DNA from 3 places in the Ralstonia chuxiongensis genome. Region 2 is predicted to be linked to each of the others. Evidence: predicted binding sites of a transcription regulator. Region 2 holds the regulator's gene; each other region holds the start of a gene.
What was found. Region 2 encodes NrdR, which represses ribonucleotide reductase genes. Its sites were predicted from a motif close to CACNANATNTNGTG; they were not measured.
Positions count from the first base shown of each region.

Region 1: a site for NrdR is predicted at 6,872-6,885, ahead of NKG59_RS19460 (ribonucleoside triphosphate reductase). Genes of this name have one in related genera too.
Region 3: a site for NrdR is predicted at 6,797-6,810, ahead of NKG59_RS25690 (ribonucleoside-diphosphate reductase subunit alpha). Genes of this name have one in related genera too.

Region 1 is NZ_JAMYWC010000005.1:474,913-485,306, forward strand. Features, by position in the region: gene acs (acetate--CoA ligase) at 1-349, opposite strand, end outside; gene NKG59_RS19430 (DMT family transporter) at 553-1,524, shown strand; gene NKG59_RS19435 (TIGR00645 family protein) at 1,616-2,155, shown strand; gene NKG59_RS19440 (fumarate hydratase) at 2,345-3,868, shown strand; gene murI (glutamate racemase) at 3,883-4,731, shown strand; gene NKG59_RS19450 (dicarboxylate/amino acid:cation symporter) at 4,792-6,075, opposite strand; gene NKG59_RS19455 (DHCW motif cupin fold protein) at 6,443-6,784, shown strand; gene NKG59_RS19460 (ribonucleoside triphosphate reductase) at 6,921-8,984, shown strand; gene nrdD (anaerobic ribonucleoside-triphosphate reductase) at 8,981-9,157, shown strand; gene NKG59_RS19470 (anaerobic ribonucleoside-triphosphate reductase activating protein) at 9,120-9,833, shown strand; gene NKG59_RS19475 (Crp/Fnr family transcriptional regulator) at 9,838-10,394, shown strand, end outside.
Region 2 is NZ_JAMYWC010000003.1:159,390-169,783, forward strand. Features, by position in the region: gene NKG59_RS09925 (GspH/FimT family pseudopilin) at 1-538, opposite strand, end outside; gene NKG59_RS09930 (type IV pilin protein) at 544-1,029, opposite strand; gene NKG59_RS09935 (pilus assembly protein) at 1,043-5,038, opposite strand; gene NKG59_RS09940 (pilus assembly PilX family protein) at 5,104-5,733, opposite strand; gene NKG59_RS09945 (PilW family protein) at 5,724-6,668, opposite strand; gene pilV (type IV pilus modification protein PilV) at 6,668-7,291, opposite strand; gene nrdR (transcriptional regulator NrdR) at 7,462-7,911, opposite strand; gene glyA (serine hydroxymethyltransferase) at 8,037-9,284, opposite strand; ZMP/ZTP riboswitch at 9,419-9,547, opposite strand; gene ydfG (bifunctional NADP-dependent 3-hydroxy acid dehydrogenase/3-hydroxypropionate dehydrogenase YdfG) at 9,687-10,394, shown strand, end outside.
Region 3 is NZ_JAMYWC010000013.1:1,510-11,903, reverse strand. Features, by position in the region: gene NKG59_RS25710 (hypothetical protein) at 1-33, shown strand, start outside; gene NKG59_RS25705 (EamA family transporter) at 155-1,066, shown strand; gene NKG59_RS25700 (M14 family metallopeptidase) at 1,071-2,153, opposite strand; gene NKG59_RS25695 (ribonucleotide-diphosphate reductase subunit beta) at 2,310-3,521, opposite strand; gene NKG59_RS25690 (ribonucleoside-diphosphate reductase subunit alpha) at 3,638-6,610, opposite strand; gene NKG59_RS25685 (LamG domain-containing protein) at 7,261-9,291, shown strand; gene NKG59_RS25680 (hypothetical protein) at 9,322-9,516, shown strand; gene NKG59_RS25675 (phosphocholine-specific phospholipase C) at 9,553-10,394, shown strand, end outside.

The DNA of each region.
Region 1 (10,394 bases), on a different contig from region 2:
GGTAAGTGACGCGCGATACCTTGCCATCGTCGGTCTCGAAAATGATGGCGACCTTGTCGGCGTTGCCGTTCTCAAGGTTGCGCTCGAGGCAGTTGTACGAGGCGTTGAGCTCGCCGTCTTCAAACCACTTGTAGAACGGTGCGTTGGACTCATCCAGCACCTTGCTGAAGGGCTTGTGCCACAGCAGATGCTCGTGTGCGAGGCGCGCCCAGAAGCCTTCGTAATCGTGCTCGGCTTCGGCACACAGCGCACGGTACGCATCCATGCCGGCGATGTTTGCCTGTTTAACAAAGGATTCGGGCGGGTCGAACACGCGCGTTTCCTGCAGGACAGATTCAATGCCAGCCATGGTGTCTCCTGATAGCGATGTCTGTTGTCGTTTTGCGGCGAATCTAAGGGGCTGACCTGACTCCAGCCTTACGCATTTCTGCACCGCAAGCCGACGTGAAGGGCACTACTATAATGCGTCACTTCACGTTACGGCACGCATCGCAACGCAACATAGCCGGCTACAGAGCCGCGCCCCGTGCCGGTTTCCACGGATTCCTCATCGTGCCCATCCACGCCCTTTTCCTGATTGCTGCCATGGCATTGGTCGGCAGCAACGTCGGTTTCGGCAAATCGATCGTCGCCGTCATGCCGGTGATGCTGTTTGCATTGCTGCGCTTTCTGATTGCCATCGTCTGCATGGCGCCGTGGTACAAGCCATCGCGCATGCGCCGCGTGACACGTAGCGAGTGGACCAACCTGTTCCTCCAGGCATTTTTCGGTACGTTCGGCTTCACGCTGCTGATGCTCAACGGCGTGCGGCTGACCTCTGCGCTGGCTGCGGGCATTATCACGAGCACGATTCCGGCCACGGTGGCGCTGCTGTCTTGGCTCGTGCTGCGCGAGAAGCCTTCAGGCCGCACGCTGGTGTCGGTGGCGCTCGCGGTGGCGGGCGTCGCCATTCTCAACGCCTATCGCGGGGGTGAATCTTCAGGCGCTGCGCCCGCCGATGCCTCGCAAGCGCTGCTCGGCAACGCACTGGTGATGGGCGCGGTGTTTTGCGAATCGATCTACGTGATCCTGTCGCGGCGGCTGACACAAACGTTGCCCGCCATCGAGATCTGCGCGTACACGCACCTGATCGGCGGCCTGCTGATGCTGCCCCTGGGGCTGATCCCGCTGCTCACCTTCAATGTGTCGAGCGTGCCGCTGCCCATCTGGGGCCTGGTGCTCTGGTATGCGCTCTCGGCCAGCATCTTCTCGTTCTGGCTGTGGATGAAGGGCATCCGGCATGTGCCAGCCCACCTTGCAGGCGTGTTCACCTCGGTGCTGCCGATTGCGGCAGCCACCTACGGCATCGTCGCCCTGGGCGAGACGCCGGGCTGGCCGCATGGCATCGCGCTGGCGTGCGTGGTGGCGGGCATTCTTGTGGCGAGCTGGCCTGCACGCCCTCGCCCGGCGATACAGCGGGGGCGGCAGCGCGGCCGCGTGGCCGATCCGCTGGACCCGCTCGACCCGTCACTCGATCAGGAATAAAGCGCATCGCAAGCGTTTTCCTGTAAGCGATGTTGTAATCACGGAACGTTACAATCACACGGCCTTTCGACCCTCCGCTCCGTTCCGCCAAATGAAGTCGCCCATCGCCCCGCTGCGCCCGATTCCGCGCCTGATCTTCTTTTCCCGCTGGCTTCAACTGCCGCTGTATCTGGGGCTGATCATCGCCCAGGCAGCGTATGTGTATCTGTTCATTGTCGAGGTCTGGCACCTGGTGTCACACCTGGGCGACTTGGACGAAACGAAGATCATGCTGGCCGTGCTGGGCCTGATCGACGTGGTGATGATCTCCAACCTGCTGATCATGGTGATCATCGGCGGGTACGACATCTTCGTGTCCAAGCTCGGCATCGAGGGCCATGAAGATGAGCCCGAATGGCTGGATCACGTCAACGCGGGCGTGCTGAAGGTCAAACTGTCGATGGCGCTGATCAGCATCTCGTCGATCCACCTGCTCAAAACGTTCATCGATGCGGCCCAGAAAGACACGCACACGATCCTGTGGCAGGTGGTCATTCACGTGGCGTTCCTGGTCTCTGCGCTGGTGATGGCGTGGGTGGACCGCATCGTTTCGCATGCGCATCCGCACGGCGAGGCTGTCGACGCACATTGACGCTGCGCCCTTGCTGGCGCGGCGATTCCGACGAACGCGCTCGGACAATCCGCGCCCGACATTGGGTGTATGATCTCAGGCTGTTCTGAGCCTGCGGCGCCCGCCGTCCAGGCCACAGGCAGGCAGCAAAAGTCACTGACCACTGCCCTGCCGCACCGGCTTTTCATTCCTATACGTTGGTCCCCCACCATGACCGTCATTCGTCAAGAAGACCTCATCCAGAGCGTCGCCGACGCCCTGCAGTACATCAGCTACTACCACCCGATGGACTACATCACTGCTCTGGGCCGCGCCTATGAGCAGGAGCAGAGCCCGGCCGCCAAGGATGCCATCGCGCAAATCCTGACCAACAGCCGCATGTGCGCTGAAGGCAAGCGTCCGATCTGCCAGGACACCGGCATCGTCACCGTCTTCCTGAAGGTCGGCATGAACGTGCGCTGGGACGGCGCCACGATGAGCCTCGACGACATGGTCAACGAAGGCGTGCGCCGCGCGTACAACGACGTCGACAACAAGCTGCGCGCAAGCGTGCTGGCCGACCCGGCCGGCAAGCGCACCAACACGAAGGACAACACCCCGGCCGTGATCAACATGTCGATCGTGCCGGGCGACACGGTGGATGTGATTGTCGCGGCCAAGGGCGGCGGCTCGGAAGCCAAGTCGAAGTTCGTGATGCTGAATCCGTCGGATTCCATCGTCGACTGGGTGCTCAAGACCGTGCCGACCATGGGCGCGGGCTGGTGCCCGCCGGGCATGCTGGGCATCGGCATCGGCGGCACGGCTGAAAAGGCCATGCTGCTGGCCAAGGAAGCACTGATGGAGCCGATCGACATTCAAGACCTGATCGCCCGCGGCCCGAGCAATCGCGCTGAAGAACTGCGCATCGAGCTGTATGAAAAGGTCAACGCGCTGGGCATTGGCGCGCAAGGCCTGGGTGGCCTCGCCACTGTGCTCGACGTGAAAATCCTGGACTACCCGACCCACGCGGCCAACCTGCCGGTCGCCATGATCCCGAATTGCGCCGCCACGCGTCACGCGCACTTCACGCTGGACGGCAGCGGCGTTGCCAAGCTGGAAGCGCCGGACCTGTCGCAATGGCCGAAGGTCGAGTGGGCACCGAACACGGAAACGTCCAAGCGCGTCGACCTGAACGCGCTCACGCCGGAAGAAGTTGCCTCGTGGAAGCCGGGCCAGACGCTGCTGCTCAACGGCAAGATGCTGACCGGCCGCGATGCTGCGCACAAGCGCATCGCCGACATGCTGGCCAAGGGCGAGAAGCTGCCCATCGACTTCACCAACCGCGTGATCTACTACGTCGGCCCGGTCGACCCGGTGCGTGATGAAGTCGTTGGCCCGGCAGGCCCGACCACGGCCACGCGCATGGACAAGTTCACCGAGACGATGCTCGCGCAGACGGGCCTGATCGCCATGGTGGGCAAGGCCGAGCGCGGCCCCGTCGCCATCGAGTCCATCAAGAAGCACAAGTCGGCTTACCTGATGGCCGTGGGCGGCGCGGCGTACCTGGTGTCGAAGGCCATCCGCGGCTCGAAGGTGCTGGCGTTTGAAGACCTGGGTATGGAAGCCATCTACGAATTCGACGTGAAGGACATGCCCGTCACCGTCGCCGTGGACAGCTCGGGCACGTCGGTCCACAAGACCGGCCCGGCGGAATGGCAAGCGAAGATCGGCAAGATTCCCGTCGCAGCAGGCTGATCCATTCACGCGATATGACGACACGCGCGCAGGCACCGGTCGGCGTCTTTGACTCCGGCCTCGGAGGGCTCTCCGTCCTGCGCGCGATTCGCGCCGATCTGCCGGCCGAATCGCTTCTCTACCTGGCGGATTCCCGCCATGCCCCGTACGGGGAAAAATCTCCCGAATACATTGCCGAGCGCACGCTGCAAGTGTGCGAATGGCTGGTCGACCAAGGCTGCAAGGCACTGGTGATCGCGTGCAATACCGCCACGGCGCAAGCTGTGCACGTGCTGCGCGAAAAGCTCGCGGTGCCGGTGATTGGCGTCGAGCCGGGCTTGAAGCCAGCGGTTGCCACGTCGAAGAGCCGTGTGGTTGGCGTGCTCGCCACCGAAAGCACGCTGCGCAGCGAGAAATTTGCACGCCTGCTGGCAGCTGCCTCCGGCGATTGCAAGGTGCTGAGCCAACCGGGCTATGGCCTCGTCCCCCTGATCGAGCGCGGCGATACCCACTCGCCTGCGGTGCTTGAGTTGCTGCAGGCCTATCTACAGCCGATGCTCGACGCGAATGCCGACACGCTGGTGCTCGGCTGCACGCACTACCCATTTCTGGAAGATGCCATCCGCGAGATTGCGGGCGACCGGCTGACATTGATCGACACCGGTCACGCCGTCGCGCGCCATTTAGGCCGCACGCTGGCGGCAGCGGGATTGCAGGCATCGGGCCAAGCCGCATCGCCACGCTTCATGAGCACCGGCGACGTGCTTCCGCTGCAAGCCATGGTGGCCGCATTGCTGGGAGAATCGCCGATGGCACAGCGCGTCGACATTGGCGATGCGCCCCTGAGCCCGGCCGTGACCTCGCTCGCTTCTCAGCCCGAATAACACCGTCCAAATATGACAACGCCGCCCTGAAAGGCGGCGCGCTGTCATCTTGGCTTAAGGTCAGCCGACGTTTGGCTGCGGCTGCATTGCAGGTTCGGCGGCTTCCGCCACCGCATCCTCTTCTGCCGGCTCATACTTCGCCACCACGGCGGTGGCCAGGCTATTGCCGATCACGTTGGTGGCCGTGCGGCCCATGTCGAAGAACTGGTCGATGCCGATGATCAGCAGCAGACCCGCTTCCGGCAGGTGGAACATCGGCAGCGTGGCCGCCACCACCACCAGCGAGGCACGCGCCACACCGGCCATGCCCTTGCTCGTGAGCATCAGGACCAGCAGCAGCGTCAGCTGCTGGGTGAAGCTCATCTCGATGTTGTAGGCCTGCGCGATGAACAGCACCGCGAACGCCTGATACATCATCGAGCCATCCAGGTTGAACGAGTAACCCAGCGGCAGCACGAAGCTGGAGATGCGCTTGGGCACGCCAAAGCGGTCCAGCGCCTCGATCGTCTTCGGATAAGCGGATTCGCTGCTTGCGGTGGCAAACGCCAGCAGCGTCGGCTCGCGAATCAGCCCCAGCAGGCGGCCCAGCGAGCGGCCCAGCAGCACGTAGCCAACGAAGAACAGGATCGCCCACAGCAGCGCCAGGCCAAGGTAGAACTCGCCGATCAGCTTGCCGTAGGTCCACAGCACGCCCACGCCTTCCACCGTGATGGCAGCGGCCATGGCGGCAAACACGCCCAGCGGCGCAAAGCGCATCACGTAATCGGTAATGCGGAACATCAGCTTGGTCAGCTCTTCCAGACCACGGCCGATCACGCTGTCCATCGGGTTCTTCATCGTCGACAGCGCAGCGCCGAAGAACAGCGAGAACACCAGGATCTGCAGGATCTCGTTGGTGGCCATGGCCTCCACGATGCTGCGCGGGAACACGTGCGTAATGAAGGCCTTGAGTGTGAAATCACCCGTCTTCAGGCCCGACGTGGCCGACACATCCGGCAGCGCGAGGTTCATGTGCACACCCGGCTGGAAGAAGTTGACCAGCAGCATGCCCAGCGCCAGCGACGTGGCCGACGCACACACAAACCAGATCATCGCGCGCAGTCCCACGCGGCCGACCGAGCGGCCTCCGCTCATGCTTGCCAGGCCCGTCACCAGCGTCGAGAACACCAGCGGCGCGATGATCATCTTGATCATGCGCAGGAAGATGTCGGTGATGATGCTGAAGTACGAAGCGATGTCCTTGGCCGCCGCGGCGTCCTTGGCATATTCGTGGCAGCCCCAGCCGACGGCAATGCCCAGCAGCATTGCCAGCCCGATGTGGGAGGTCAGACGTTTGGTGTTCAAGACTTTCTCCAAGGAATACCGTGGCCGGAGGGACGGCGCGCGATAGACGCGGATCTCATGGGGCCAAGGGCTGGCCCAACTTCGTCACGCTTTGTAAAAAGCGACGATATTAGAGAAGCGCATGGCGATCGTTATGTCGATGTTGCATAGCACCATGCAATTTCTGCATACATTGATATGGCGCCGTTGACACCTTGCTGCAATGCCGCACGGACAGTGGAACGAGCCGGTGAGAAGCGGATTATTGAGCCGCACGCAATGCCGTCACGGCGTACCATCAAGCGCCGTTTCGAGCACATCAAATGCGATGCCTGCGCCACGTAAGCCGCTGATACCATCATGGGCTTACGTCACCCAGGAGTCCCCGATGAAAATGGTGCCCTTCGCCTTTGGCACGACCGACTGGTCCACCGTTGAACCTACCGAACACACTGGCGAGACCGGCATGGCGATCTGGCGCACCCGTTACTTTGGCGACGAGCCGAACCGCATCCGTGTGCGCATGGTCGAGTACACCCCCGGCTACCTGGCTGACCATTGGTGCAAGAAGGGCCACATCCTGTTCTGCCTAGATGGCGAGCTGGAAACCACACTGGAAGATGGCCGCAAGTTCATCCTCACGCCCGGCATGAGCTATCAGGTGGGCGACGATGCGGAAGCCCATCAGTCGTACACCAGGAACGGCGCCCGGCTGTTCATCGTCGACTGACAGCGCGACGCACTTTCCGCGTCGCACGCGGCCCCGGTTGACCGGGGTCAAGCGATTTAAAAATCAAGGTTTTTAGGACTCACCAACCACAATATGTAGTGCTAGTCTGACTCCATACCACTAGATGGAGTACCTCATGACGGGCACACAGGTCACCAGGCAAGTCACCAAGCGCGACGGTTCATTGGCTCCGTTTGATGCGCAAAAGATCCGCCAGGCCATCGCGGCGGCCGGGCAGGCCACGGGTGAATTCGACGCCGTCGAAGCGCTGCGCCTGACCATGGGCGTGCTCGAACATCTCGCCCCGCTCCCCTGCCCCGGTATCGAAGTCATCCAGAACTGCGTGGAAGAAGTGCTGGTCGACGCCGGCTATTGGCGCACCGCGCGTGCCTACATCGTCTATCGAGAGCAGCACGCCCGGCTGCGTTCGCTCAAGCACACGCTGGTCGAAGTCGAGAGCACGATGGACGAATACCTCGAGCAGCGCGACTGGCGTGTGAATGCCAACGCCAATCAGGGGTACAGCCTCGGGGGCCTGATTTTGAACGTGGCGGGCAAGGTCACCGCCAACTACTGGCTCTCGCATGTCTACAGCCCCGAGGCGGGCACCGCGCACCGCGAGGGCGACATCCACATCCACGATCTCGACATGCTGTCGGGCTACTGCGCGGGCTGGTCGTTGCGGCAGTTGCTGACGGAGGGATTCAACGGCGTGCCGGGCAAGGTGGAAGCGACGCCACCGCGGCATATGTCTGCAGCCATCGGGCAGATCGTCAACTTTCTCGGCACGCTGCAGAACGAGTGGGCCGGCGCGCAGGCGTTCAGTTCATTCGATACGTACATGGCGCCGTTCATCCGCCGCGATGCAATGTCGTATGCGGCGGTCAAGCAGTCCATGCAGGAGCTGATCTACAACCTGAACGTGCCCAGCCGCTGGGGTACACAGACGCCGTTCACCAACCTCACGTTCGACTGGACTTGCCCTGCCGACCTGCGCGAGCAGATTCCGTACATCGGCGGCGAAGAGATGCCCTTCACCTACGGCGATCTTCAGCCCGAGATGGACATGATCAACCGCGCGTACATCGAGGTCATGATGGCCGGCGATGCAAAGGACCGCGCGTTCACGTTTCCGATTCCCACCTACAACATCACGCCGGATTTCGATTGGGAGCACCCCAACACCACGTTGCTGTTCGAGATGACGGCCCGCTACGGGCTGCCCTACTTCCAGAACTTCCTCAATTCCGATCTGGAGCCGCACATGGTGCGCTCGATGTGCTGCCGCCTGCAGCTCGACCTGCGCGAACTGCTCAAGCGCGGCAACGGGTTGTTTGGCTCTGCTGAGCAGACTGGTTCCATTGGCGTGGTGACGGTGAACTGCGCGCGGTTGGGCTATCTCTACGCGGGCGATGAGGCGGCGCTGCTGGCGCGGCTCGATACGCTGCTCGCACTCGGCCGCGACGTGCTGGAGGTCAAACGCAAGTTCGTCCAGCGGCTGATCGACCAGGGGCTGTATCCGTACACGCGACGCTACCTGGGCACGCTGCGCAACCACTTCAGCACGCTCGGCGTGAATGGCATCAACGAGATGGTGCGCAACTTCACGCGCGACGCAGACGACATCACCACGCCATTCGGCCATGCCATGGCGGTGCGCCTGCTCGACCACGTGCGTCAGCGCATGACCGAATTCCAGGAGGCGACGGGGCACCTGTACAACCTCGAAGCCACGCCTGCAGAGGGCACGACCTACCGCTTCGCCCGCGAAGACCGCAAGCGCTGGCCAAGCATCCTGCAGGCTGGTACGACAGAACAGCCGTACTACACCAACTCCAGCCAGTTACCCGTCGGCTACACCGACGACCCGTTCGAAGCACTGGCGCGCCAGGAAGCGCTGCAGAGCAAATACACGGGCGGCACGGTGCTGCACCTCTACATGAACGAAGCCATTTCCTCGCCGCAGGCATGCAAGGAACTCGTACGGCGCGCGCTGGCGAACTTCCGCCTGCCGTACATCACCATCACCCCGACGTTTTCAATCTGCCCAAAGCACGGCTACCTGTCCGGCCATCACGCGTTCTGTCCGAAATGCGATGCAGAACTGCTGGCACAGCAGCCTAGCGACAAGTGCGGTTGCACAACGGCGGGCACTCCAGGTTCTTCCACCCACCTCCATCACGAAGGAGCCTCCGTATGAGCACCGTTGCACACACCACCAACCTCACCGTTGCACTCGACGACAGCCAGCGCACGCGCTGCGAAGTCTGGACACGCGTGATGGGCTATCACCGGCCCGTCAGCTCGTTCAACATCGGCAAGCAAGGGGAATTCCGTGAACGCCGCTTCTTTGTTGAAGACCGCGCCCGCTGAGCCACCGCACTGCCCGCCGCCGGCCATCGGCGGCCTGGCACCGTTCTCCAGCGTCGACTGGCCCGGGCAGCTTGCGGCAGTGGTGTTCGTGGCCGGCTGCCCGTGGCGCTGTCATTACTGCCACAACCCGCACCTGCAAACGCGGGCCCGCACGCTGGACTGGGACGACGTCTTTGCCTTTCTGCAGCGCCGCGTGGGGCTGCTCGACGCGGTTGTCTTTTCCGGCGGTGAACCGCTGAGCGAGCCGCAGTTGCCGCAACTGATGCGCGACGTGCGCGCGCTGGGCTACAAGATTGGCCTGCACACCGGCGGCATTTATCCGGCGCGCCTGGCCGATGTACTGCCGCTGGTGGACTGGGTGGGACTCGACATCAAGACCAGCGCACCGCGCTACGATGCACTCACGGGCCGCCGCGGCAGCGCTGCGCCGGTCGACGCGTGTCTGGATCTTCTGCTACAGAACGGCGCCGCATTCGAGTGCCGCACCACGTGGCACCCCGACTGGTTGCCCGAACCGCAGCTTCTTGCGCTGGCGCAAAACCTCAGCCAACGCGGCGTGAAACACTACGCACTACAAGCCTACCGAAGTGCCCCCGGAACCCCGGCCATCACGCTGCCCAGCGAGGGCGCCCAGCGCGCATTGGCCGCCTGTTTTTCTTCTTTCTGTTGCCGGTGACACCATGCAAGACCCCCTCAATGTGGGCGATCTGCTCAAGCACAGCCCGCTGTTCCTGGACTTCGACGACGATGACATGGCTGTGCTCACGCGAGACAGCCACGCAGTGCGTGTGTTGCGGCACGACTTCGCGTTTCACCGTGGCGATCGGGCAGATGGTTTCTATGTCGTGGTGGTCGGCGCGATCAAGCTCGTGTTGCCGGGGGCGCACGGCCAATGCAAGGTCATCGAATTCTTCGGGCCCGGCGAGTGCTTTGGCGAGCCCTTCATGTTCCTGAACCGCCCTTACGCGGCAGATGCACAAGCCATGGAAGACAGCCTGCTGGTCTGGATCGACAAGCGCGCCATCGACGATGCACTGCACGTGCATCCGCGCCTTGCGCGGCAGATGCTCGCGGGGCTGTCCGCGCGCCTGCACACGTTGATGTGCGACATCGAAACCGTGAACCTGCAAAGCGCCAATGAACGGCTGATCGGGTATCTGCTCTCGCTGCCGCGCAAGTTTGACCGCACGCGGTTTCCATGCAGCAAGAGCCTGGTCGCGTCCAAGCTGGGGCTGGC
Region 2 (10,394 bases):
CGCGGCCAAGCGCATTGACGATGACACGGCGCGTTATGCCACCACCTTGGTTGTACGTGACATAGAACGATGCAATGACCTGAGGCTGCCGCGTGACGCTAGTGGTATAGCCATTTGGGCCGTAGATCAAATAGCTGCCACTCGTTGTGCCAACGCCTCCTGCAAACGCTGTGCTGTTGTAGCTAATGCTCATGCCTGCAGGGAGTGGGTCATACTGATTAATGAGGATGTCGGTGCCAGGCGTGTACAAACCGTCCGGATTCTGGCCCTCGGAGAAGACTTGCCACCCATTCTTCCAATCACCGCCGAGTGGAGCGATTGTGACGTAGCTATTGCTGGCCAGTGCTCGGGTGCGTGCCTGTCCGATGGCGGATGTGATGGCGTCCGTTGTGGTCAGGATGCGTTGTTTGCGCATGAAGTCGTTGAGGCTGGGGGCCGCCAGTACCAACATCACCGAAATCACGGCGATGGTGACCAGCAGCTCTAACAACGAGAAGGCGCGTTGCCGACGAGAAATTGTGAAAGAAAGGATGCCCATGACGCTTACCAGCACCCAGAGGTCGGCGGAATGACGTACGCCGTCGTTCCCGTGATGATGTTCGCCTTCTCCCCTGTGCTGCGATAGACGAGCGTGCCACAAGTCGGGTCACCCTTGTTGGGTATGGCTTGCAGTTCAACGCACTGATCTGGTGTGCCGTAGGCCGGGCAAGCGCCTGCGGCGATCCTGTAGCTAGGCGTAAAGGAGGCACTGGGAGCTGTATCACCGGAATATTGCTTGTAGCCTTGCCATACCTGGTTCAAGGTGGTGGCGTTTACGGCGTACGTATTCACCTGCGCGTAGTGCCGCTCGAACAGTTGCATGTTCTCCATCAACGAGGCCTTTGCTTCGGCGCGGCGGCCCTTCTGTAGATATTGCGTATAGGAAGGGTATGCCACCGCCGACAGGATGGCGACGATGGCGATCGTGATCATCAGTTCTACCAACGTGAAACCGTGTTGACGAGGTAGGGGAGGGTGGAGCGCACTCATAATGACCTTCGACTCAGTTCGTTTTCAGCACGAAATTGCGGACCTCGCGCCAACCCATACGGACATTGCGTGACGATGTGGTTGTCGTCGCGCCGCCTGAGCCGCTGGAGCCACTCGAGTTGCCGACGGTCAGTCCTTGTGCGCCAGGCGACAACACGATCTTAGTCTTGGTTTCAATGCCGCCCCCCACCGTGTCGCGGGTCGTGTTGGTGACGGATACGATGATCAGAGTCGGTGCACCCAGCACACCAGTGCTCGACTGGTATCCGGACAGCACGCCTGAGAGCGGCATGCCGTTCATGACGTTCAGCGCGTAGCTTCGGCTGCTGCCGTTGTTGCCACAGCCGTCGCCACCCGTGAGCGTATTGAAGTACACGACACCGTCAGATGTCACCGCAGCGGTGACTTGCTTTTCGGAGTTATCAGGGAAGTCCAGTTTCCACCCCGGCTTGCGGCCCGAAGAATACCCGAGCGCGTAGGCTGGCGAACTCAGGGTGTAAGCCTTCCCGTCGGAGGTTGCCGTTGCCAGCACGGTATTGAGCTGGCTTCGACCGCCGCTGACGTAGTGGCTATTGTTGCCATCTTCGTAGATGCCATAGAAGCTGTTGGTTTGCGACGGCGTGCCAGTGTCAGAGGCTTCGTAGTACTTGCCCGTGCCAAACAGGACCATGTAGCCGCCCGGCGCAAAGACCACGCGTGGTGCCATTGTGATGGGCTGTCGGCGACCGAGACTGTCTGTTGCCGTAAATAGCGGCTTGATAGGCGTGCCCCCATATGGAGGTAGGGCGGAAGCAGCGTTCCATGTGGTGGAGTCGCCGGAGAGCGCGAACTTCCACAGATTGCCTTGCAGGTCTCCAGCATAGGCTTGCATGACGCTGCCATTGGAGGAGGGAACCACGACCGGCGTGGACAGTCCGTTGGCGGTGGTATATGGCGGTGTACCGTTGGGTACTGGCGTCGAGATCTTGTAGTAGTTCGTACCGAGCTGCCAGGCAGTCCCGGGCGCCTTGTCCAGTGACAGCAGGAATAGTGCGGCAGGTGCGTTGGCGTTGTAGTTGGTGTCGACCTGATTGGAATTCAGGCCATTGGCCACCATCACGAACCACTTGTAGATGGGCAGCTTGGTGTTGCTGTCATAACCCGTCTTGAGCTTGACAATGAGTGGGCTACCCATGACGTTGCCCATGTCGGCATCGTCCTTGTCGGTGAACTCCCACAGTACACTCGATGTAGAGAAGCCCGTGCCTTTGGACCCAGTCGGATCGGTCACATCCAGGGCGTAGACACCTTGCGCTCCGCCACCAAACCCGCCAGTGAGGACCGATTTCCAGTTGCCGCCTACCTGTGCCTCGCCCACCGTTGGCGTTGCATCGACGTAGAGGCGGTGCGCGTACGATGGCGAGGTCAACTGGGTCAGGTTCGAGAACACCGCGTTCGGCGCGTAGGCGAAGACTTCCTCGCCAGACGAGGCATTGAATCCGTGCATCATGCCGTCGTTGGCGCCCACGTACACCATCTGGGTACGACCGTTGTACTTGCTGTAGAACGTCGAGTACCCGTTGTCGACGATCGACGAAGACGGATTGCCTACGTAGACAGGTGCAGAGCCGATGATGTCGCCGAGCACGCTTGATCGCGCGCGGAAGGCCCCGGTGTTCGTAGTCAGGTTTTGTTCATTACTTTGATCACCTCGCAGATACGCCAGGCGCAACTGGCCATTGCTGTCCGTTGATCCCGAATCCGGATTGGTGTTTAGGAGAGCCTGCTGAGACTTGGAAATACCGGTCCACGTCAGCGGAGCCCCGGCCAACGCATCTGAGTTCAGTGTGTAGACAGCCCGGTTGGCCGGGCCGCCGGACTTCTGCATGGCGGTCGTGAGAAGCGCGCCGGCCTCCCACGTCGGCGTGGTGGCGACAGTGACGTTGGTGCCGCTCAGCGTCAGTGCAAAGGCCGCCAAGCGGCCGTTCCACTTCTGATCGAAACCGGGTGTGTAGACATAGGTGCCACCACTGGTGTTCACGGTAATGCGGCCGCTTGATAGCGCAACCCCGGACAGCGTGCCGCCGTAGGACGTGATCTGTGTGAAGATTTTCTTGATGGCCGCGATCATGGTGTCGGGCTGGCCACCCAGGAACCAGTTGTAAGGGACGTTCGAGCCAGCAGGCGAGGCTTCCCACTCAGTGTTGTTGGCGACGACGGTGGTGCCATCGGGGCCAAACGTCTTGAACGGGTTGCCGTCGTTGTTTGTGTCGTTGAAACCGCCGTACTTGGCTGCCAGGAAGAATTGGCTTTGGCGCTGTGTTTGGCCGACTGTGCCATTACCGTTCTCGTTGACGTCGATCACGAACGTCGTCACACGGGCATTAGGCATATCTGGCCGGAAACCATACGTGTGCGCCCAATAGGCAACACCCGCAAGGTAGTAGGACGCCCAGTGAGAGGTCGCGTGATCAACGTCGCCCAGGCTCGTAAAGCTGCCGCTCAGCGGATTGCTGTTGCCGGCAGCGGGAGTATTGGTTTCGAGCGCGCCAACCTTGTTCGTCCAGTCACGGACGTTGAAGCCGCTGTAGGTGTCTGCAGGACGCGTGGGGTCGCCCTCGCCGGTCTTGCTGTTGCCGGGAATGTAGTGGTCTTCGTGCGTGTTGATGTCGCCGATCAGGAAGGCATAGTTACGCTGGCAGCTGTTGAGCATCGGATCGTCATCAACCGTCTTGCCCCAGGAGGTGTACACCGGGAAGTTGTCGGCATAGCCGACATTGGGCAGTCCAGCGATGGCTTCTGGTGTCGGGCCGTCCGGGTGGTGCTGCAAATAGCGGATGCTCTCGTAGAACATCTCGCTTACTGGGTCATAGGTCTTGTAGTTGCCCGTTGGATTATCCGTCGGACCGCCCATATAGCCGATGGCTTGGCCCGAAAGCTGCACGCTGGTGCGGCCAAACTTGTTCAGGTAGTTGATGACTCCGCTGTTACCTTCGGCTGCTCCCATCGGATTCACGATGAATTGACCGGTGGTTGGATTGATCTCTGCCTGCGTGTTGGTGATCGAGTTCAGATTGCGGTCCACAGCAGTTGCGCCGATGTACTTCATCGGCGCACGCAAAACGCCGCCGTACCGCTCGTTCTGCACGAGGTTCGGGTTGTTGGTGCTGTCGTTCAGGTAGCCGAATGCGGCAAAGCGCATGCGGTCGGCGTTCAGCTGCATCTGGCCGACCGGTTTGTAGTTGCCGTTGTAGTTCAAGCACAGGTCGGTGCGCGTTGTCGCTTCGTTGGTATCACATACCTGAACTTGTACACGGAACGAACGGCGCTCCGTGAGGTTGCCCTTGCTGTCGAACTGATCGCCATACCCGCCAGGGCCGCTGCAACTGGTGGCGACAGTCTTCCCGTTACTGCTAGGACGGAGGGTGTAATCCTGGTCGGCAAAGAAGATGTGGTTGCCGCAGGACACGACGTACAACGTTGAATAGCTGAAGGGCGTGACCTTGTTCGGGCTACTGCCAGTGCTGCTAGAGCCACCAGTGACGGACTTCACCGGGAAGTACGAGCCATTGCGGAAGAAACTGTCCTGCAGCACGGCGCGCTGTAGAACAGTTTGATTCGGCGTATCGACTACACGATCGCCACCGGTCATCGCCATGCGGAATTCATCGATGGCCGATGAGGCCGCCCAGTTCATGAAGTTGCCCGAGAAGTTGCCTGAGCACTCGAAGTACGAGTTGGCGGCACCGCTGATGACGAAGTAGCCGTTGGTCGCGTCGTAGTTGTAGCACTTGGCGGAGTTGAAGTACCCAAGATAGGTCTTCGACCTGTCATACGCTGCACGATAAGCGGCGCCCGTCGTGGGGAATTCCACCGACAGCGACATCATCAGGTTGGGGTGAACGTTCTGGCTGCGGCCGTACAGCGGTACGGTCGAGATCGATACAGTCGGTACCGTGTTGGCGGCACCCAGCACGGTAAACCAGCTCAGCACAGATAGAGCCAGCAGGCAGCGAATTATGTTTTTCATGTCAGCTCCCCCGGAAGAGCCTGTTTTTCACGTTGTTGTATCGCAGTGGATTTGCAGTGTTGAGGTCAGCTGCTAGGGTCGCTCGAGTCGGACTTGACGTAGTAGCTCTGCAGCATGACTGGTGCGTTATTGTTGGGCCCCCAGCCTACGGCGGTAATGCGGTAGAAGAAGGGACGGTCGGCGCCGCTCGCATCTGCGCCCGTCTTTGCGTAGTTCATTTGCTCGATGATGTAGCGCGGCTTCTGCGCAGGCAGCAGCCCCGAACCGATCGGGAACGTTCTGCCGGTGAAGTCGCCATAGCCGACCGTCTGCACGGTGGGGCCCGTGGCAATCCAGCTGACGGTGTTCCAGATCGGATTGGTGCTATCCCCCGATGCGCACAGGCCGAGTGTGGACGTACTGGATTGGGTTGCCCCAGTATTGCAGCCGCTGGCGGGGAAGCCCGCGGCAGACGTCTGGCTGAAATTGGCGCTGCGGACACCGGCAGTGATGTCGTATTCGGCATCCCGCAATGCCGCTTCAGCCGCCTGCAGGGCAATGTCACGGTCGCGCTGGTTGCGGCTCATGCGCTTGGAGTCCAACGCCAGGCGTGAGCCGCCGAGTGCAAGGACGGTGATGATCAGCAGCATCACTAGCGCGGTGATGAGTGCGAAGCCTTCAGCGCGCTTTGGCTGGGAAGCAATCATCAGATGCATGTCTTGTCACCTTGGTAACAGGTCAGGTAATTGCGCACCTGGATCGTTGCGGAAATCAGCCGTCGGGCAGACGTGAGATTCCTCGTGGGCGTAAACGTGCCATCTGTGTTGGTGTATCCGCTGCCGAACAATGTAAATGTTGGAGTGCCGGCCGATGGGTCCGCGCTAACGTTGTCGGCGCGGATCACCATGGCGACTTTTACGGCATACACATTCAGCCAGTCGGTAGGACTCATGTCTGCAGCGCGCTTGTAGACATCAGGCACGGTGTCGTTTGTCGAGACGCCGTATAAGAACTGCAGCGCTTCCACGCCCGGCACCAACTGCTGCGTCGCGAACGTTGTGCCTTCAACTCCATTGCTATCGCGTGGCCGGAACATGCAGGCCAGATATGGCACACCGGTTGTTGCGTCGGTTTGGATATAGAAGATGGACAGTCCGCGCTGGCTGGAAGCCAAACTAGGGTCGCTGTAGGAGGCGACCCCTTGGCCCGAGCAGTCGACCATGGAGTTGTCGGGAATCGCCTGGTTGGCATCGGTGCCTGAGCCGAAGAAGCGCACCTCGATCGCGTCGTTGCCATTCGCCGTAGGGGTACTGCCGCACGTCGTCAACGAGTCGCCGCCGACGGGATTGCTACAACCGTCCAGCCCCGAGATCATTGGCGGGTCGGTCGTGTAGAGCTGCATCATGCCGCCGCTGGCGGAGTTCAGAGGGGTGAAGCCCGCCTGACGCAGCGCACGGGTAACGACGCCAAGCGCGAACTGGCCGCGCTCTTCAAGGTTGGAGCTGTCGTCGATGGTGGTATAGGTCGACCGCGTCATCAGATAGAACGACACGGTTGCTATGAGCACCAGCAGTGCGATGATCAGCGCGACCATCAACTCGACCAATGTGAAGCCGCGCGCCTCACGCACCAAAGGTTTGTGCCGACGCATCAGTTACCTCCGGTGTCGACGACGATCATGGCTTGCGGCAAGGCTTGCACGCTGCTCCCAGTTGGGACGGAGGTGTCGGCAAGCACAGAGCTTGCCGCTACGCCGGTACCTTGGTCGGCGCTGGAGAAACGTGATACCCAGCCAATCTTCACCACCAGCGGGTCAGTGGTCTTGCCGGTGCAAGCCCACGAAAAGCCGCCGGTTAAGTTGTACGCCGGGTTGTCATAGCAGATCACGCCGCGCCCGCCCGGTAGCGAAGCTTTGACAGCGTTCATCCATTCGGAAAGGTCGAAATTCACGGTGGCAGCGCTGCACGTTGCACTGGAGCCCGAACAGCCGGTCGAACTACCGCTCTGATAGAAGTTGGTGCTTACGGTGATGCTGCTGGCGCTGCTCGTGTCGAAGACGTAGGACGACATGGCGCCGCTATTGGCGCGAATCCGGTCTGCAACATTGGCAGCGAGCTGCTGCGCAAGGGTGTCATACGCCCCCTGCTGCGTGAACCGATACGACTTGATTAAAAGATTGGCGACACTCAGCACGCCGACGGCCAAAATCAGCACGGCGATCAATGCTTCGAGCATGGTGAAGCCAAGCGCTTTCCCCGGCAAAGCGTGGCGCATGGTGACTCCCGCGAATTGTTCCGACCAACTATTTTTTTAATGCTTCTTTCGTCACTTATCCGGGCATGGTACGCCAAGATTGTGACAAAGTGCTACTTCTTTGCTTTGACAGCGGATTTAACCGAAATTTTGGTCGGAACGCTAGCCGGAGCAGCGGGGGAAAACAGTGTCTATTGGCGGAATTCGTCGAGCATGTCGCGAAATTCCGACACATCCTCAAAACTCCGATACACCGACGCAAACCGGATGTACCCGATCTTGTCCAGCCGCTTGAGTTCGCGCATCACGAGCTCGCCCACGCGGTCGCTGCCGATTTCCTTCTCGCCGTGGCTGAGCAGTTTTTCTTCGATGCGGGCGATGGCTTCGTCGATGGCTTCAGCGGAAACGGGGCGCTTGCGCAGCGCCAAGCGCATGGAGTCTTTGACCTTGTTGCGGTCGTAGTCGACGCGGCTGCCGTTCTTTTTGACGACGGCGGGGAAGAACAGCTCGATGCGTTCGTAGGTCGTGAAGCGGCGGTCGCAGGATTCGCAGCGACGGCGGCGGCGCACGGTATCGCCTTCCTCCGACATGCGGGTATCAATCACCTGGGTGGCCGCGTGGCCGCAAAAGGGGCATTTCATGCCGGTGGTCTCCTCGGCAACCTCAAAGAACGCACTGCGCTAAAAGAACAACGCCGCGATGGCCCGGGCGGGCGCATCGCGGCAGGGTACTACGTGGCCGGAAGATCCGGCCATCGGCGGATGCCTTAGGCGTAGACCGGGAACCGCTTGGTCAGCTCAGCCACCTTGGCGCGCACGGCGGCGATGTTTGCTTCGTCGTGCGGGTTGTCCAGCACATCGGCGATCAGGTGCGCGACCGTCACGGCCTCGGCTTCCTTGAAGCCACGCGTGGTCATTGCGGGCGAACCCAGGCGCACACCCGACGTCACAAACGGCTTCTCCGGGTCGTTCGGAATCGCGTTCTTGTTGACGGTGATGTGTGCATCACCCAGCACCTTTTCGGCTTCCTTGCCGGTGATCTTCTTGGCGCGCAGATCGACCAGCATCACGTGGCTTTCGGTGCGGCCCGACACGATGCGCAGGCCACGGGCCATCAGCGTTTCAGCCATGGCAGCAGCGTTCTTCACGACCTGTTGCTGATAAGCCTTGAACTCCGGTGACAGGGCTTCCTTGAACGCCACTGCCTTGCCGGCGATCACGTGCATCAGCGGGCCGCCTTGGATACCCGGGAAGATCGCCGAGTTGATGGCCTTCTCGTGCTCGGCCTTCATCAGGATCACGCCGCCGCGCGGGCCGCGCAGGCTCTTGTGCGTGGTCGTCGTCACAAAGTCAGCGTGCGGCACGGGGTTGGGGTACACGCCTGCGGCGATCAAGCCGGCGTAGTGCGCCATGTCCACCATGAAGTACGCGCCGATCGACTTGGCGATCTTGCCGATGCGCTCGAAATCGATGCGCAGCGCAAATGCCGATGCGCCGGCGATGATCAGCTTCGGCTTTTTCTCTTGCGCCAGGGCCTCGAGCGCTTCGTAGTCGATGTCTTCCTGCGCGTTGAGGCCGTAGCTCACAACGTTGAACCACTTGCCGCTCATGTTGAGCGCCATGCCGTGCGTCAGATGGCCGCCTTCGGCCAGGCTCATGCCCATGATCGTGTCGCCCGGCTTGAGCACGGCGAAGAACACGCCCTGGTTGGCCTGCGAGCCCGAGTTCGGCTGCACGTTGGCGGCTTCCGCGCCAAAGAGCTGCTTCACGCGGTCGATGGCGAGCTGTTCCACCACGTCCACATATTCGCAACCGCCGTAGTAACGCTTGCCGGGGTAGCCCTCAGCGTACTTGTTGGTCAGTTGCGAACCCTGCGCTGCCATCACGGCCGGCGAGGTGTAGTTCTCGGAGGCAATCAGCTCGATGTGGTCTTCCTGACGCTGATTTTCCTTCTGGATGGCGGCAAAGATTTCAGGATCGATCTGGTCGATCGTATAGCGGCTGCGTTCGAACATGGCGAGTGTCTGGTCTGAAACAAAACGGAAATGGCGGAGATCGGGCGAGGCGTGGGGAAACATGCGCGCGGCTTGAACAACTGCGCCCGGTGTTGGCCGATTGCAGCGGGTGTCCAAGTCACCCTGTGCTTCCCATTCGCTGCCCAGGCGAGCGGCAGGCGCCGTTGTGCATGACGCCAGAAACCTTGCGCTTCCTCGTGGTCGCTGCCCACATGTCGAAGCTGCTGAAGCAGCTTCAGGATTCGCCAGTCGCGCAAGGTGGAATGGTTGCCCGCGAGTGTACGACAGCCCCATGGCCGCCGCAAGAAGCGAGCGTGCAGACACGCACATTGCAGTGCAATGCGGATCAAGGCTTCAGGTAAACTCTGATCTTTCGCTTTCTTAAGGTCCGGAGACACTTCCATGATCGTATTCGTGACCGGCGCAACCGCCGGGTTCGGCGCGGCCATCGCGCGGCGTTTCGTGCGAGAAGGCCATCGTGTAATCGCGGCAGGCCGTCGCCAGGACCGCCTCGACGTGCTCAAGGCTGAATTGGGCGACGCCGTGCTGCCATTCGTGCTGGACGTGCTGGACGCCGATGCCGTTGCGGCGTTGCCGGGCACGCTGCCTGAGGGCTGGCGCGAAGTCGACGTGCTGGTCAACAACGCGGGCCTGGCCCTGGGCCTCGAACCCGCCCAGCGCGCTGATCTGTCTGATTGGGACCGTATGATCGGCACCAACTGCTCCGGGCTGGTTCATATGACGCGTGCGTTGCTTCCGGCCATGGTCGAGCGCAACCGCGGTCATATCATCAATATCGGCTCCATCGCCGGGACGTACCCGTATCCGGGCGGCAACGTGTATGGCGCGACCAAGGCGTTCGTGCGCCAGTTTTCGCTGAACTTGCGCGCGGACCTGACCGGCACACGCGTACGCGTCTCGAACGTCGAGCCAGGTCTTTGCTCCGGCACAGAGTTTTCCAACGTGCGTTTCAAGGGCGACGATGCCCGCGTGGAGAAGGTCTACGAAGGCACGGAAGCCCTGACGGCCGATGACATCGCCGAGGCCGTCTACTGGATGGCGGCGCTTCCCGCGCACTTCAATGTCAACGCGATGGAGCTGATGCCCGTT
Region 3 (10,394 bases), on a different contig from region 2:
GACGTGATCCGCCCCAGCGCGGCCGCCCTGTAAGCACGCCAATTCGATAAAAAGCGACGCCCGCGCCGCCGAGAACGCAACGATTTCTCGGTGGCGCGCAGCTATGCTGTGGCGTTGCCCTGCTGCGCTTCCTGCCGCCCCTCCGCTGTCGCCCATGTCTTCCGCTGCTCCCGCCTCCGCCGCTTCCACAACAACAACCTCCCCCTGGATGCCCATCCTCGCGCTGATGGGTTCGATGGCCTCTGTGTGCCTTGGTAACTCGTTTGCCAAGACGCTGTTTCCGGTGCTGGGCGCAGCGGGCACGGTCACGTATCGCGTGACGATTGGCGCGGTGATCCTGCTGGCGTTCTGGCGGCCGTGGCGCCTGCACCTGAGCCGCGCAGATGCCGGCCGCATCGCGCTGTATGGCGTCACGCTGGCGAGCATGAACCTGCTGTTTTACCTGTCGCTGCAGCGGTTGCCGATCGGCATTGCGATCGCCATCGAATTCACGGGGCCACTGGTGCTGGCCGTGCTGCTGTCGCGCCGCGCGCTGGATTTCGTGTGGATCGGGCTGGCGGTGGTCGGCTTGCTCATGCTGACGGTGGCCGACAAGTCGGTCGGTCAGGTTGACCACCTGGGCGCGATGTATGCGCTGGCCGCCGGCGTGTGCTGGGCGCTCTACATCCTGACCGGCAAGAACCTCGGCGGCCTGCATGCGGGCCAGGCTACGTCGATCGGCATGCTGGTCGGTGCGCTGTTTGCGATTCCGTTTGGGGTGGCGCAGGCAGGGTCGGCGCTGCTCTCACCATCGCTCCTTCTGGCGGGACTGGGCATCGGCTTGCTGTCCAGCGCGATCCCGTATTCGCTGGAGATGGTGGCGCTCAAGCACCTCCCGGGCAAGACGTTTTCCGTGCTGCTGAGCCTGGAACCGGCCATCGGCGCGCTGGCCGGGGCCATCGTGCTGCACGAGCAGCTGACCGGGCGCCAGTGGGTGGCAATTCTGGCCATCATCGCCGCGTCGGCGGGGTGTGCGCTGACGGTGCGGGCGCCCAAGCCTTCACCTGATCCTGCCGGCGTCGCCTGACGCCCTAGCCGGAAAACCGCGCCAGCGCTTGCAGAACAGCCATGCGCGTCTGCGCGTAGACCATCCCCTTCCATTCCGGCACGTCGCAATAAAACGCATCGCGTAGCGCCTGGCGAATGCCGGCGCGTTGCGCGGCGCCCTGCTCCGGATGGCGATGCAGCCAATGGTCGGCGCGCAGCGCCTGCAGCACCGCCAGCGGCGCGAGCGTGCCGAACTCCAGCGTCACGCAGGTCTTTTCGATGCCGGGCAGCAGTTCGTATGCGATGCCGACCAGATCGCCCTTGACGACCGACGAGACCGAACCTGCCGCCGCAATCGGCCGAACATCGGCGCCCCAGGTGCGCACGGCGCGCTCCAGTTCGGCTAGATCGGGGCTGTTGAAGATCTTCTCGCCGTGGCCGTAGTGGCCGAGCCCGGTATGCAGGTCGATCCACACCAGGCGCGACATGCCGGCCGCATGCCGCGACACGATCCCGCGCATCTGCAGCGTGCTCCAGCACGGCGCGCTGCCGCCGTAGAACATGCCGTCCGGCACGCGGTATTGGCCGCTCGTTGCGGCGTCTTGCAGGGCCTTCTCGCCGCGGGTGACGATGTAGTGCTGCAACGCTGCCTGAACCGCCTGGCTGGGCGGCCACGTGCGCGGTAGCAAAAGCGGATCGACTTCGAGATAGGCCGGGTTGGCGGAAACGGCCTCGGCAAAGTCGACGCTGTTGCGGTTCAGGTCAACGTTGTCTTCATTCACACGCCTCAAGTGTGCAAAGCCGTACGGATTGACCGCGTGCACCAGCAGCAGTGCTACGTTGGCAGCCGCCAGCCGCGCGAATAGTTCGTCGTCTTGCAGCAAGCCACTCTGGCAACCGGAGCCGCAGAACCCCTCCACACCATGGACGCCGGAGGTGACGATCAGCAGCGTCTGGGCCTGCGCCGGCGCAAGCAGCGCGGTGTCGATGGAAAGCTGCTCGCCGGACGGCCCGACCACATCTGGATGCAGATGACGCTCGATGCGGAGCCCGCGGCTCTGAGCGGCGGCGAGGAACTTGCCGCGCGCTTCATCGTAGGTCTGCGAGAAGAAAGCTTCGACCGTCATGGCGGGAATCCGGGGGCAATGGTAGCCGCAGCGTGCCATGCCCGACAGGCGCGGCGCAACCGCACAAACGTGAATCGGCCACCCCAAAATGCAAACAGGCGACGCTTGTGCGTCGCCTGCTGTTTGCGTTGATGCGGGTCGAGCGGGTGGCTCAGATCACTCCCAGGACAGCGCGCCGCCGGTCTGGTACTCGATCACGCGCGTCTCGAAGAAGTTGCGTTCCTTCTTCAGGTCGATCATCTCGCTCATCCACGGGAACGGGTTTTCTTCGTTCGGGAACAGCGCGTCCAGGCCGATCTGCTGGCAGCGACGGTTGCAGATGAAGCGCAGGTAGCCCTTGAACATCGGCGCGTTCAGGCCCAGCACGCCGCGCGGCATGGTGTCTTCTGCGTAGCGGTATTCCAGGTCGACAGCCTTCTTGAACAGCTCCGTGATCTCAGCCTTGAACTCGGCCGTCCACAGGTGCGGGTTCTCCAGCTTGATCTGGTTGATCAGGTCGATACCGAAATTGCAGTGCAGCGACTCGTCGCGCAGGATGTACTGGTACTGCTCGGCGGCACCGGTCATCTTGTTCTGACGGCCCATCGCCAGGATCTGCGTGAAGCCGACGTAGAAGAACAGGCCTTCCATGATGCAGGCGAAGACGATGAGCGACTTCAGCAGCTTCTGATCGTTCTCGGGCGTGCCGGTCTTGAACGACGGATCGGTCAGCGTGTCGATGAACGGGATCAGGAACTCGTCCTTGTCGCGGATCGACTGCACTTCGTGGTACGCGTTGAAGATCTCGGCCTCGTTCAGGCCCAGCGACTCAACGATGTACTGGTACGCGTGCGTGTGGATCGCCTCTTCAAACGCCTGGCGCAGCAGGTACTGGCGGCATTCCGGCGCGGTGATCTGGCGGTATGTGCCCAGCACGATGTTGTTGGCGGCCAGCGAATCGGCCGTCACGAAGAAGCCCAGGTTGCGCTTGATGATGCGGCGCTCGTCTTCGGTCAGGCCGTTCGGGTCTTTCCACGTCGCGATGTCGCGCGACATGTTGATTTCCTGCGGCATCCAGTGGTTCGCGCAGCCGGCGAGGTACTTTTCCCAGGCCCACTTGTACTTGAACGGCACCAGCTGGTTGACGTCGGTGGCACCGTTGATGACGCGCTTGTCGGCGGCGTTCACGCGGCGGTTGCTCTGTGCGGCCGCGGCGTTCGGGTTATTGCCGAGAATGCCAGTGCCGACGGCGGCGGCCGTGGCCGACGGTGGCAGCACGCCGCCTTGGTCAGCGGTGGCCGTTTGCAGTTGCGGCTGCGGTTGATACACCGGCTGCGGTGCAGCCGAAGGTTGTGCGGCAGGCTTGACGTCGTCGTCCCAGCTCAGCATATGTGTTTCTCCTAATTCTTTGCTCGTCGCTCCCGCTCTTTTGGAGCGCGAGTCCAGTGTCGTTCAGGTCACGGCGCCCCCGCTTGCGCGGGAGCAACCTCAGACACTGTTTTGACTTATTGGCAGGCTTCGCATTCCTCGAAACCGGGGTCGCCCGGGCGCATCGTGCACACGGCGCCTTCAGCTTCCGGCATGGCCTGCGCGGTGGCGGCAGCGGCGTCCAGTGCGCTGGTCGGTGCGGCCGAAGTCACGCCGGATACACCTGCAGCCGACACACCGCCCGTATCGCTACCCGACGACACCGCATTCAGCGTGCCGCGCGACACGGTCGACTTCTCGACGTGCGTGGCGCCGATCGTGCGCAGGTAATACGTGGTCTTCAGGCCGCGCAGCCACGCCAGCTTGTACGTGTCGTCCAGCTTCTTGCCCGACGCGCCGGCCATGTAGATGTTCAACGACTGCGCCTGGTCGATCCACTTCTGGCGACGCGAGGCAGCTTCCACCAGCCATTGCGGCTCCACTTCGAAAGCCGTTGCGTACAGGTCGCGCAGGTCTTGCGGGATGCGGTCGATGCGGGCCAGCGAGCCGTCGAAGTACTTCAGGTCGGCGACCATCACTTCGTCCCACAGGCCGCGTGCCTTCAGGTCGCGCACCAGGTAGTCGTTGACCACCGTGAACTCACCCGACAGGTTCGACTTGACGTACAGGTTCTGGTACGTCGGCTCGATACAGGCCGACACGCCGATGATGTTGGAGATCGTCGCCGTCGGGGCAATCGCCACGCAGTTCGAGTTGCGCATGCCGAACTGCTTGATGCGGCCGCGCAGGCTGTCCCAGTCCATCGTCGACGACATATCCGTTTCCAGATAGCCGCCGCGCTCTTCGGCCAGCAGCTTGAGCGAGTCTTGCGGCAGGATGCCGCGATCCCACAGCGAGCCCTTGTAGCTGCTGTAACGGCCACGCTCTTCAGCCAGTTCGGTCGACGCCAGGTAGGCGTAGTAGCACACGGCTTCCATCGAAGTGTCGGCAAACTGCACCGCAGCATCGCTGGCGTACGGCACACGCAGCACGTGCAGCGCGTCCTGGAAGCCCATGATGCCCATGCCGACCGGACGGTGGCGCAGGTTGGAGTCACGTGCCTTCTTGACCGCGTAGTAGTTGATGTCGATCACGTTGTCGAGCATGCGCATGGCCGTGCGCACGGTCTTCTTCAGCTTCTCGTGATCGAGCACCACGCTGCCGTCCGCCTGCTTGATCAGGTGGGCGACCAGGTTGACCGAACCCAGGTTGCACACGGCGATTTCGCTGTCGTTGGTGTTCAGCGTGATTTCCGTGCACAGGTTGGAGCTATGCACCACGCCCACGTGCTGCTGCGGGCTGCGGATGTTGCACGGATCCTTGAACGTGATCCACGGGTGGCCGGTTTCGAACAGCATGCCCAGCATCTTGCGCCACAGTTGCAGCGCCGGCATCTTCTTGAAGAGCTTGATCTCGCCGCGCGCGACCTTGTCTTCATAAGCCAGGTAGGCCTGCTCGAATGCCTTGCCAACCTTGTCGTGCAGGTCCGGGCAGGTGGACGGCGAGAACAGCGTCCACTCGCCACCTTCCATCACGCGCTTCATGAACAGGTCGGGAATCCAGTTCGCCGTGTTCATGTCGTGCGTGCGGCGGCGGTCGTCGCCGGTGTTCTTGCGCAGTTCCAGGAATTCTTCGATGTCCAGGTGCCACGTTTCCAGGTACGCGCAGACGGCGCCCTTGCGCTTGCCGCCCTGGTTCACGGCCACGGCCGTGTCGTTGACCACCTTCAGGAACGGCACCACGCCTTGGCTCTTGCCGTTGGTGCCCTTGATGTGCGAGCCGAGTGCGCGCACGTTGGTCCAGTCGTTGCCCAGGCCGCCTGCGAACTTGGAGAGCAGCGCGTTTTCCTTCAGCGCCTCGTAAATGCCGTCCAGATCATCCGACACGGTGGTCAGGTAGCACGACGACAGCTGCGAACGGCGCGTGCCCGAGTTGAACAGCGTCGGCGTGCTCGACATGAAGTCGAACGACGACAGCAGCTGGTAGAACTCGATGGCGCGGGCTTCGCGGTCGATTTCGTTCAGCGCCAGGCCCATCGCCACGCGCATGAAGAACGCCTGCGGCATCTCGATGCGGGTTTCGTTGATGTGCAGGAAGTAGCGGTCGTACAGCGTCTGCAGGCCGAGGTAGTTGAACTGGAAGTCGCGCGAGGCGTCCAGCGCCGCACCCAGGCGAGCCAGGTCGAACTGCGCCAGCTTGTCGTCCAGCAGCTCGGCGTTGATGCCGCGCTTGATGAACTGCGGGAAGTAGTCGACGTAACGCGTGCTCATTTCCGCTTGCGTGACTTCTTCGCCGAGGATCTCGCGGCGGATCGTGTGCATCAGGATGCGCGCCGTGACCTGGCTGTATGCCGGGTCCTTTTCGATCAGGGTACGCGAGGCCAGGATGGCCGAGTCGTACACCTGCGTCATCGGCACGCCTTCATACAGGTTCTTGACCGTTTCCTTGAGGATCGGCTCCGGGTCCACTGCTTCGCCCAGCCCTTCGCAGGCCGAGACGATCACGTTGCGCAGCGCTGCCATGTCCAGCGGGCGGGTGATGCCGCCGTCGGTCACGTTGAGGCCGATGAAGGCCGGTTGCTGCTGGGTTTCGCCGGCTTGCGCGCGCTCCTGGGCGCGGCGCTCGCGGTACAGCACGTAGGCGCGGGCCACGTCGTGCTCGCCCGAGCGCATCAGGGCCAGTTCCACCTGGTCCTGCACGTCTTCGATATGGAACGTGCCGCCGTTCGGGCGGCTGCGCAGCAATGCGCGCACGACGTTCTGCGTTTGTTGGTCGACCAGCTCGCGCACACGCGCGGAAGCAGCACCCTGCCCGCCATTCACGGCGAGGAAGGCCTTGGTCATGGCCACTGCGATCTTCGAAGGCTCGAAGCTGACCACGGCGCCGTTGCGGCGGATGATCTTGTAGTCCGCGTAGCCAGTGCTGGGGGCAGCGGCCGTGCCGCCAGCGCTTTGCGCAAATTGGGAGGGGTTGGCGGTGCCGGAGTGGATTTCTGGTTGGGCCGTCTGCATGTGGACTCCTGTTGAACCGTTCGTTTTATTGGCGCGCCGAGGGTGAAGCACCCTGGGCGAATCCTTGCGCTACGCGGAGAAATGAGACGGAAAAGACCCCTGCCTTTCCTCAGCCCCCAAGCGCCGGCTCGACCTGCCGTACGCTCGCCCCCGCGTGGCGCTGAAATAAGAATCCCGGAAAGCGACCACTACATCTAGTGTCCAACTCCGGGATTGACGCTAAGTATAGTGGCCCAATCGAATTTGCCTAGACTTGACAGGTGGGGGCAGAGGACTATTTTTCACCCGCAAATGCAGTGCCGCAAACCCGCCACCCCAGGCAGCACAACGGGTCGGCGGGGCTGGCGTGCGGCGTCGCAATGACCGCCTCTTCAGAATAATTCTTTCTATCGACGTCGCAAGCTCAATAGACGTCACCTCATCCACGGTAGGGGCACGTGTGCCGCGCACTGCACTGGTGCAGGCGTGCTGCGCCCCGCGCCCTCCTAGACATTCCCCCCGCTCAAGAAATCCGAATAGCCGCATCAGCATTCTTGCCGCGGCTGTCACTTGAGCGACAGGCCCCCACCCTACGCTTCGGTCGCATTGCAGGGAGCGCAATCACAGCGGCGGGACACCGAGCGCCGCACACAACGACCGAGGAAATCGACATGGCTTGGAATCAACCCGCCCGCCGCCTGCTGACGGCTGCGCTGGGCACGACGGTGGCCGCTACGCTGGCGACCACCTTGACCGCATGCGGCGGCGGCGACGGCAGCCCCATCGCCAACCAGGGCAACACGGATGCGCCGACCACCAGCGCCAGCAAGAAAGTGCTGGTGGTCGGGGTAGACGGTGCCACCTATGCGCAGGTGCAGAGCGCGCTCCTGCAGCGCAGCTTGCCGAACCTGGGCACCCTGGCGGTGATGCCGGCTTCGACCGGCGGCACGCTGGGTACCACCACCGCCCAACCGCCGCTGGACACGCCAAGCTGGGCCACCGTGCTGACCGGCACCTGGCAGAACCGCCACAGCGTGACGGACGACACCGTCACCGCCTTGGCCGCCCCGAGCGTCTTCAGCTATGCGCGCAGCGCCGCCAAGGCGGCCGGCACCACGCAACGCCTGGGCGCCGCCGTCAGTTCGGCCGTGCTGCCCGCGCTGCTCAAGTCGGATCAGCAAGCCGGCAATCTCGACACGCTCGTCGACTGCGCCCAGGTGGACACCTGCGTGACGCAGAACAGCGTGAAGCTGGTGCAGTCGGGTTACGACGTCGTCTTCGCGCAATACACCGCGCCGGCTGCGGCCGCGCTGGCTTCCGGCGTGCAAAGCGACGCGTACGCGGCTGCGCTGGCCAACGTCGATCAGGCGCTGGGCACGTTGCAGGCTGCCATCGCCCAGCGCCGCACCGCCAACCCGAACGAAGACTGGCTTGTCGTCGTGACCACCAGCCACGGTCTGGACGCCACAGGTGCCACGACGTCGGCGCCGACGCTGGAAAACCGCACCGCGTTCATCGCACTGAACAAGAGCGTCAATCCGGTGCTCGGCAAGAACGGCATGGCCGCGCCCACGTCGGAAGCCGCGCTCGCTGCCCTGCCGAGCGAGGCCGACATCGTGCCGACCGTGCTGGCGCAATTGAACGCCGCCGTGCCGGCCACCGCCCACAAGTTGGATGGCGCAGCGCTCACCGCCAACGCGATCGGCGTGCGCAACCTCCAGAGCGCCGTGGGCGCGTACAGCGCATCGCTGGTGCTGAACTGGCAGAACCCGACAGCAGCGAGCGGCCCCATCACCGTGCTGCGCGACGGCAAGCCGGTTGCCACGCTACCCGCCACGGCCACGCAGTACACCGACAGCAACATCGCGACCGCAAGCGGTATCTACCGCATCAACTACACGCTGGTGCGCAACAACGTGCCGGTGTCGATGCTTGCGCAGATCGCCTACGTTGCACCGACGCCGCTGGCGACGTCGCTCACCAACGGCCTGGCCGCGTACTACAGCTTCGACCCGCTGCCGCCCACCGACCGTAAAGCCAGTTCGACGATCGGCCCGTGGGTGGCAGGCACCGACGGCGGTTCTGCGGCAACCGACCCGTTTGGCGGCACGGCGCTTTCGGTCGATTCGCGCATCGACGCCTACAAGCTCACGCAGAACGGCGCCGACATCGCGCAGAGCCCGCAGTTCACGATTGGCTTCTGGTTCAAGTCGGATTGCTCCCAGGGCAACGGCACCGGCGAGCCGATCCTCGCCAACAAGGACTACTACTCCGGCTCCAATGCCGGCATCGCTATCGGCCTGTGGGGCGGCTGCGAAGTGCGCTTCAACCTGGGTAGCGGCGGCAAGCGCGACGACATCCAGGGCATGAAGTTCAGCGCCAATCAGTGGGCCTATCTCGCCCTGTCGGTCGACGCGCAGGCCAAGCTTTTCAGCGCTTACATCCTCGACCCGGTGCTCGGCGAGCAGAAGTTGGAAGACAAGGCCATCGCCAATACCGACGTCACCAAGCTCAATGGCCTGGCCACCAAGGTCTGGGGCCTGAACGACGACGCCACACACAACTACGTGCCCAACAACCCGGGCTCGCTCAAGGGCGTGATGGCCTACGACGACCTCGCCATGTGGACGCGCCGGCTGACGCTGGACGAACTCAAGACGATCAACGGCTCGCACCAGCCGCTGTCGTCGCTGAACCCCTGATCCCCTCCCCCAACCCGAACGAGATCGCTCATGAAGCCCTTCATCAACCCTCTCGCGCGGCCGCACTGGCTGGCCGCCGTGCTGCTGTGCGCCGCCACCTTGTCGTTGACAGCCTGCGGCGGCGATTCGAACGACGGCACGCCGAGCACGGGCCCTGGCGCCGCCCAGCCGGATCAACCCGGCCAGCCGCCGGCCAACAAGCCGACCCTGCACTGCGCTCCGTAACGCGCGGCTTCCCATCGACTTGCGTTTGAGACCGACATGACTTCCGACACGAACCACGCCAACAACGGCAGCCGCCGCAACTTCCTCAAGATGGCCAGCACGGGGGCGATTTCCGCCGCCGCGCTCGCCGCCTTCCCGCCGTCGATCCGCCATGCGCTGGCGATTCCCGCCAACAACGCCACCGGCACGATGCGCGACGTTGAACACGTGGTGATCCTGATGCAGGAGAACCGCTCGTTCGACAACTACTTCGGCACGCTGCAAGGTGTGCGCGGCTTCGGCGACCGCTTCCCCATCCCGCTGGCCGGCGGGCTGAACGTCTGGCAGCAGACCTACGTGCCAAGCAGCGGGCCGAGCCGCACGGTGCTGCCGTATTACCTCGACAGCAGCGCCGGCAACGCGCAGCGCGTGTCGGGCACGCCGCACAGCTACCCCGATGCCCAAAACGCATGGGACCTCGGCCGCATGAGCAAGTGGCCGACCTACAAGCAGACGCAGTCGATGGGCTATTACAAGCAGGCCGAGCTGGACTTCCAGTTTGCGCTGGCCAACGCCTTCACGCTGTGCGATGCGTACCACTGCTCGTTCCACGGCGGCACCAACACCAACCGCCTGTTCCACTGGACGGGCACGAACGACCCGACGGGCGCTGCAGGCGGCCCAGTCATCGACAACAGCGGCGACCACCTCGACGCCGGCGTCACGTACAACTGGAAGACCTACCCGGAACGCCTGCAGGCTGCCGGCGTGTCGTGGAAGGTCTACCAGAACATGCCGGACAACTTCACCGACAACCCGCTCGCCGGCTTCAAGGCCTACCGCGATGCCAACACCGCGCGTGGCAACCTGGCCGACGGCAGCCCGTTCCCACCGTACAC